Tahibacter amnicola: one gene and its partner. The protein of the gene in region 2 interacts with the protein of the main gene of each other region in a pairwise test. Links are inferred from orthologs where the notes say so. Each region holds a gene or a part of one and is shown on either strand. Other genes may lie near its edges.

What was found.
Region 1: the proteins of hflC (region 2) and ftsH interact in binary tests that used the Escherichia coli proteins (3 or more experiments, as listed by UniProt). The link is inferred for Tahibacter amnicola from one-to-one orthologs.

Annotation. Positions count from the first base shown.
Region 1 is NZ_CP104694.1:2,080,311-2,083,567, reverse strand. What follows is about bases 19-2,958. They hold ftsH (ATP-dependent zinc metalloprotease FtsH), read right to left. Parts: upstream 2,491-2,958; coding sequence 547-2,490; downstream 19-546. Other genes in these bases: rlmE (23S rRNA (uridine(2552)-2'-O)-methyltransferase RlmE), read right to left, coding at 2,503-2,958; folP (dihydropteroate synthase), read right to left, coding at 19-398. Outside these bases: more of folP, read right to left, coding at 1-18; more of rlmE, read right to left, coding at 2,959-3,123; ribosome assembly RNA-binding protein YhbY, read left to right, coding at 3,226-3,257. UniProt on the Escherichia coli protein: Acts as a processive, ATP-dependent zinc metallopeptidase for both cytoplasmic and membrane proteins. Plays a role in the quality control of integral membrane proteins.
Region 2 is NZ_CP104694.1:2,199,538-2,202,854, reverse strand. The notes cover bases 1-3,000. They hold hflC (protease modulator HflC), read right to left. Parts: upstream 1,936-3,000; coding sequence 1,066-1,935; downstream 1-1,065. Other genes in these bases: hflK (FtsH protease activity modulator HflK), read right to left, coding at 1,932-2,996; N4264_RS09360 (adenylosuccinate synthase), read right to left, coding at 1-862.

The DNA of each region.
Region 1 (3,257 bases), 120 kb from region 2 along the record:
GCTGCCGCATCCAGTGCACCGGGCAGGCGCAGGGCCTGGACGTCATTGATCAGCCCCGCCCCGGCCGCGACGGCGGCGCGCATCACGTCGGGCTTGGAGGTATCGATCGACAAGGGAACCGTCGTCTGGCGCGCCAACCCCTCGATCACGGGGATGACGCGCGCCAGTTCCTCTTCTGCACTGACCGCTGTGGCCCCAGGCCGCGTTGACTCACCGCCGATATCCAGCAGGTCAGCGCCTTGCTCCACCAGGGCCAGTCCATGGGCAATCGCTGCCGCGGCGTCCGCGTGCCGTCCACCGTCCGAAAAGGAGTCGGGCGTGGTGTTGACGATGCCGCAGATCAACGGGCGGTCCAACACCAGCTCGCGTCCGTTGCACGACAAGGTGGGATAAAACATGGCGGCCACTCCCTCGTCCACGATCGGATGCCGGACTATCGCAGCCGGCAGCCGCCTTCGCCAAGCGCGCCTGCGTAGCGCGATGCCGTCTACCAAAGCAGCAAGGCCGCCCGAAGGCGGCCTTGCGAGGCATTCACCGCTGACGCAGTCAGTGATCGGATGGCAGCGCGTTGCGGCTGGTCACCGCCGGGCCGCCGATCGGGCTTTCGCCCCGTCCGCCGCTGTTGGCACTGCCGTTGCCGTTGCTGGGACGGTTGGTGCCGTTCCAGTCGCGCGGCGGCGGCGGTTCGCGGCCTTCCATGATGGCGTCGATCTGCGGCGCGTCGATGGTTTCGTACTGCAGCAGGGCGTTGGCCATGGTGTGCAGTTTGTCCATGTTGTCGGCCAGGATTTCGCGCGTCCGCTGGTAGGCGCGATCCAGGATGCCGCGAACAACCTCGTCGATCTTGCGCGCCGTCTCGTCCGAGACGTTCTTGTGCTGGGTGACCGAACGGCCGAGGAAGACTTCGTCCTCCTGCTCACCGTAGGCGACCGGACCGAGTTCGTCGGACAGGCCCCATTTGGTGACCATGTTGCGTGCCATCTGGGTGGCCCGCTCGATGTCGTTGGAGGCACCAGTGGTGACCTTGCCCGCACCGAAAATAAGCTCTTCGGCGACACGGCCGCCGTAGAGCGCACACAGGCGGCTCTCGAGCATGATCTTGTTCCAGCTGTACCGGTCGCCTTCGGGCAGGTACATGGTGACGCCCAGAGCGCGACCGCGCGGAATGATCGTGACCTTGTAGACGGGATCGTGCTCGGGCACCAGGCGGCCGATGATGGCGTGGCCGGCCTCGTGGTAGGCCGTGTTCCGCTTCTCTTCCTCGCTCATGATCATGGAGCGGCGTTCCGCGCCCATCATGATCTTGTCCTTGGCGCGGTCGAAATGCGTCATCGTCACTTCGCGCGAATTCTCGCGGGCAGCAAACAGGGCCGCCTCGTTGACGAGGTTGGCGAGGTCCGCACCCGAGAAGCCCGGCGTGCCGCGCGCGATCACCAGCGGGTCGACGTCGGTCGCGACCGGCACCTTGCGCATGTGGACCTTGAGGATCTGTTCGCGGCCACGCACGTCAGGCAGCGGCACCACGACCTGGCGATCGAAGCGGCCCGGGCGCAGCAGCGCCGGATCGAGCACGTCGGGGCGGTTGGTGGCGGCAATGACGATGATGCCTTCATTGCCCTCGAACCCGTCCATCTCGACGAGGAGCTGGTTCAGCGTCTGCTCGCGCTCGTCATGACCACCGCCGAGGCCGGCGCCGCGATGGCGGCCGACAGCGTCGATTTCGTCGATGAAGATGATGCACGGCGCGTGCTTCTTCGCCTGTTCGAACATGTCGCGGACGCGCGCGGCGCCCACGCCGACGAACATCTCGACGAAATCCGAACCGGAAATGGTGAAGAACGGCACCTTGGCCTCGCCGGCGATCGCCTTGGCGAGCAGGGTCTTGCCCGTACCGGGCGAACCGACCATCAGCACGCCGCGCGGGATCTTGCCGCCCAGCTTCTGGAACTTGCCCGGGTCACGCAGGAAGTCGACCAGTTCCTTGACCTCTTCCTTGGCCTCGTCGCAGCCGGCGACGTCAGCGAAGGTGATCTTGACCTGGTCCTCGCCCTGCAGGCGCGCCCGCGAACGGCCGAAGCTCATCGCGCCGCGGCCACCGCCGCCGGACTGCATCTGGCGCATCACATAGATCAGGAACCCGATGAAAATCAGGAACGGCAGCCAGTTGACGAGGATGCCGACGACCGAGATACCGTTGTCGGTGGGTTCGACGCGCAGTTTCTCGACGTTCTTCTCGAGGTCGGCCATGTTGGCCTCGGTCAGGATCGCCGTGGTGCGCACGGAGCTGCCATCCTTGAGCTTGGCTTCGATCGTGCGGCCGTCGTTCTTGACCAGGACCTCGCCCACGCTGTTGCGCTTGACGCGATCCATGAACTCCGAATAGGCCAGTTCCTGCGGGCCCGCGCCGCGCGGGTTGAATTGCTGGAATACGGTCATCAGCACGGCGGCGATGATCAGCCAGATCAGCAGGTTCTTTGCCATGTCATTCATCAAGTTAACTCCTCACGCGCGCTTGCCCTGGGCCAGCGCATAGACTTCGTTGGATCGCGCCCGCGAAGCCTTTGGTTTACGGATGCTGACGCGTGAAAAGCTCGCCCGCAAGTTCCGTACGTAATCATCAAAGCCGACGCCCTGGAACAACTTGATCAGGAAGTTGCCCCCGGGCTTGAGCCAGTTCTGCGCAAATTCCAGCGCCAGCTCGGAAAGATGCATTGCCCGTGCCTGATCGACGACGTCGACGCCGCTCATATTGGGGGCCATATCCGAGAGAACAAGGTCCACCGGCGCCCCGCCCAGCTGGGCCTCCAGTTCCTTCAGCACGGAATCTTCGCGGAAATCACCGCAAATGAAGTCAACGCCGCTGATTCCCTGCATTGGCAGGATATCCAGGGCAATCACCCGGCCCTGCCCTTTCAGGCGTTCATTGACCAGCTGCGACCATCCGCCCGGCGCGGCACCGAGGTCGACCACCACCATGCCCGGCTTGAGCAGCCGGTCGCGCTCCAGCAACTCGTCCAGTTTGAACGCCGCGCGCGACCGATAGCCCTCCGCCTGGGCCTTCTTGACGTACGGGTCGTTGAAATGTTCCTGCAGCCAGCGATGGCTGCTCTTGCTGCGTGACATGGCGGATCGGAGTGCCGGGAAGCGGCCGGACGCGAGGGAGGGGGCGCGCATGATACCCTGTCGGCTTCCTCTGCGGCGGAATTGCCGCCCGAATCGAGACCCATGACCCTGACCAATAGCCAGCGCCGCTATCT
Region 2 (3,317 bases):
CCATGTCATCGTCGAGTTCCGTCGGGAACGGACCGCCACCCACGCGCGTGGCGTAGGCCTTGGCGATGCCGAGCACGTAGTCGATGTCCTTGGCGCCGACGCCCGAGCCGGCGTACGCGCCGCCCACCGTCGTATTCGACGAGGTGACGTAGGGATAGGTGCCGTGGTCGATATCCAGCAGCGAACCCTGCGCACCTTCAAAGAGGATGCGCTTGCCGGCGCGACGCAGGTCGTACAGGAGGGTCGACACGTCGTCGACCATGGGCTTGACGTAGGAACCGAACGACATCGCCTCGTCGAGCACCTTCTGGTAATCGACCGTGTCGGCCTTGAGCCAGTTGGCGAGCACGAAGTTGTGGTAGTCGACCGCGTCGCGCAGCTTGTCGGCGAGCTGGTCCGGGTAGAACAGGTCGGCCACGCGGATGCCGCGACGGGCCACCTTGTCCTCGTAGGCCGGGCCAATGCCGCGGCCAGTGGTGCCGATGGCCTTGGCGCCCGACGCGCGTTCGCGCGCCTGGTCCACCGCGATGTGGTACGGCATGATCAGCGGTGTCGCCGGCGAGATCTTCAGGCGCGACCGCACATCCACGCCCTGGGCTTCCAGCTCTGCAATTTCGGTCTGCAGCGCCGCCGGCGACAGGACGACGCCGTTGCCGATCAGGCAGAGCGCGTCGTCGCGCAGGATGCCCGAGGGAATCAGGTGCAGGACGGTCTTCTTGCCGCCGATCACCAGCGTATGACCGGCATTGTGGCCGCCCTGGAAGCGCACCACCGCGCCAACCTGTTCCGTCAGGAGGTCGACGATCTTGCCCTTGCCTTCATCGCCCCACTGCGCGCCGAGAATGACTACCGATTTACCCATGGCTGTTTCCTTCAAAAACACATGACTGTCAGGAGCGCGTCGGTCCGACGCGCACACAAAGAAACTGTCGCCCTGCGAGGCAATCCGCCCGCACAAGCCCATATCGCACGCGCAAGCGGGCCCGCCCCCGACCGCTTTCAGCCGACCGATGGCACGCCCGCTTCATGTTGCACGGCGCCGGTTGCCCGGCGCCGCGATGTTCATTAGTCCTTGTCGCTGTCGTTGAAGTAGCGGAACAAGTCCGACTTCGGGTCGAGCAGCAACACACCGTTGCCCTGCCGGAACGACGCCCGGTAGGCCTCGAGACTACGCGTGAAGGCGTAGAACTCTGGATCTTTCCCGTAGGCCTGCGCGTACACCTGCGCCGCCTCCGCGTCGCCCTGGCCGCGCGTCTTCTGCGCTTCGCGCGTCGCGTCGGCCAGCAGCACCTGGCGCTCGCGATCAGCGTTCGCCCGGATCGTTTCACCCGCTTCCTGACCGCTGGCGCGCAGGCTGTTGGCGACCTGCTTGCGCTCGGCGCGCATACGGTCGTACACGGACGACAGCACCGTTCCCTCTTCCGGGAAGTTGATGCCGCGGATGCGCACGTCCTTCACTTCGATGCCGAGCGAATTCTGGGTCGAGCGATTGACCTGGTCACGCACGCGCTTGGTGATGTCCACCCGGCCGTCGGCAATCAGCTCATGCAGCGGACGGGCATTGAATTCAAAGCGCAGCGCATCCTTGACGATCGGCGACAGGCGCGAATTGGCCTGTTCTTCGTCGCCGCCGGAGGTCTGGTAGAACTTGGCGAGGTCGTCAATGCGCCACTTGACGTAGAAATCGACCAGCACGCTCTTCTTTTCCGACGTCAGATAGCGCTCCGGCTGGGCGTCAAGGCCAAGGATGCGCTTGTCGAACAACAGTGACTGCTCGAAGAACGGCACCTTCCAGTGCAGTCCCGGCTTGAAGTCGGAACGGACGATCTTGCCGAACTGCAGCAGCAACGCCGACTGCCCTTCGCGCACGACGAACAGCGAATTGACCCCGAGCAGCACCAGCAGGGCGGCAACCAAAGCAACCAACGACTTCATCGCGAACCCTCCCGCTTGGCGCGAACCGCTTCGTCCGACGGCAGCAGGACGCCGCCTCCTGAATTCAAAGCGCCGCCGAGACGGTCGACGGGGAGATTGATCAGGTTGCGGCCGCCCGTGGTGTCGATGACCTTGGTGCTTTCAGTCAGCACTTCCTGCATGGTTTCCAGGTACAGGCGCTGACGGGTCACTTCCGGGGCAGTCTTGTACTGCACCATCAGCAATTCGAAGCGATCCGCGTCACCCTTGGCGAGCGCGACGCGCTCGGCGCTGTAGCCCTCGGCCTCGGCCTTGATGCGCGCTGCCTTGCCGCGCGCCTCCGGCACGACGGTATTGGCATAAGCGCGCGCCTCGTTCTCGATCTGCTGCTTGTTTTCACGCGCGTTGGTCACGTCGTCGAAGGCTTCCTTGACCTGGTCCGGTGGAGCGACCAGCTGGAAATTCACCTCGGTCACGGCCAGCCCCGATTCGTAGGAATCGAGTGTCTGCTGCAGCACCTTCTTGGTCTCGCTGACCAGCTCGGCGCCTTCGCCGGAAAGGATGTGATCCATCTCGCTACCGCCGATCACCTGGCGCACGGCACTCTCGGCCGCTTCCTTCACGGTGCCTTCGGCGTCGCGCAGCTTGAAAAGGTAGTCCTCGGCATTGCTGATCTGGTACTGCACGTTGAAACGGATCCGGACGATGTTTTCATCCATCGTCAGCATGACGACTTCATCGTCCAGCGACTGGACGCGGGTGGTCGCCACCTTGGTCACGGTTTCGATCGGGCGCGGCCACTTGAAGCTCATGCCAGGGCCGAGCACGCGGTTCTTCTTTCCGAACCGCTGTACGACGCCCACTTCCTGTGCATTGATGATCGTGACGGTATCGGCCACGGTCCACAGCAGGACGATCGCCAGCACGACCAGCAGGATCCCGCCAGTGCCGCCGCTGCGCCCGCCGGAGCCACCGAGCAGGTTGCCGAACCGCTCTCTGAGTCGCCTAAGTGTTTCCTCGACATCCGGGCCTTTCTGATTGCCGCGCCAGGGGTCGCGTTTGCCCGGCTCATTCCATGCCATGAGTGGCCCTCGTACGATTCGCGCCACTGCAGGCGCGCCATTGGATTGTCGGTCGTGGTGTAGTGTTCATTGGATGCGATTGTCCGGCCGGCAACCGCATGACGGAACGGTGGTCCGCCTGGGCAGGTTGCGGCCGGATTGTACCCGCAGGGTTCGGACAAGCCCAGCGCAGCCGTTGCAGTCCGCCCCCGGACTGCTACTCCCCTGGCCAGGACGCGCCATTCCCGGGCGCATGGATGGCCCCTTATTCCTTGAAAGCACATCCGCGGCTGCGCATAGTCGTCCTCCGCCTATGCCCGCACGCCGTTATTCATGATTGAC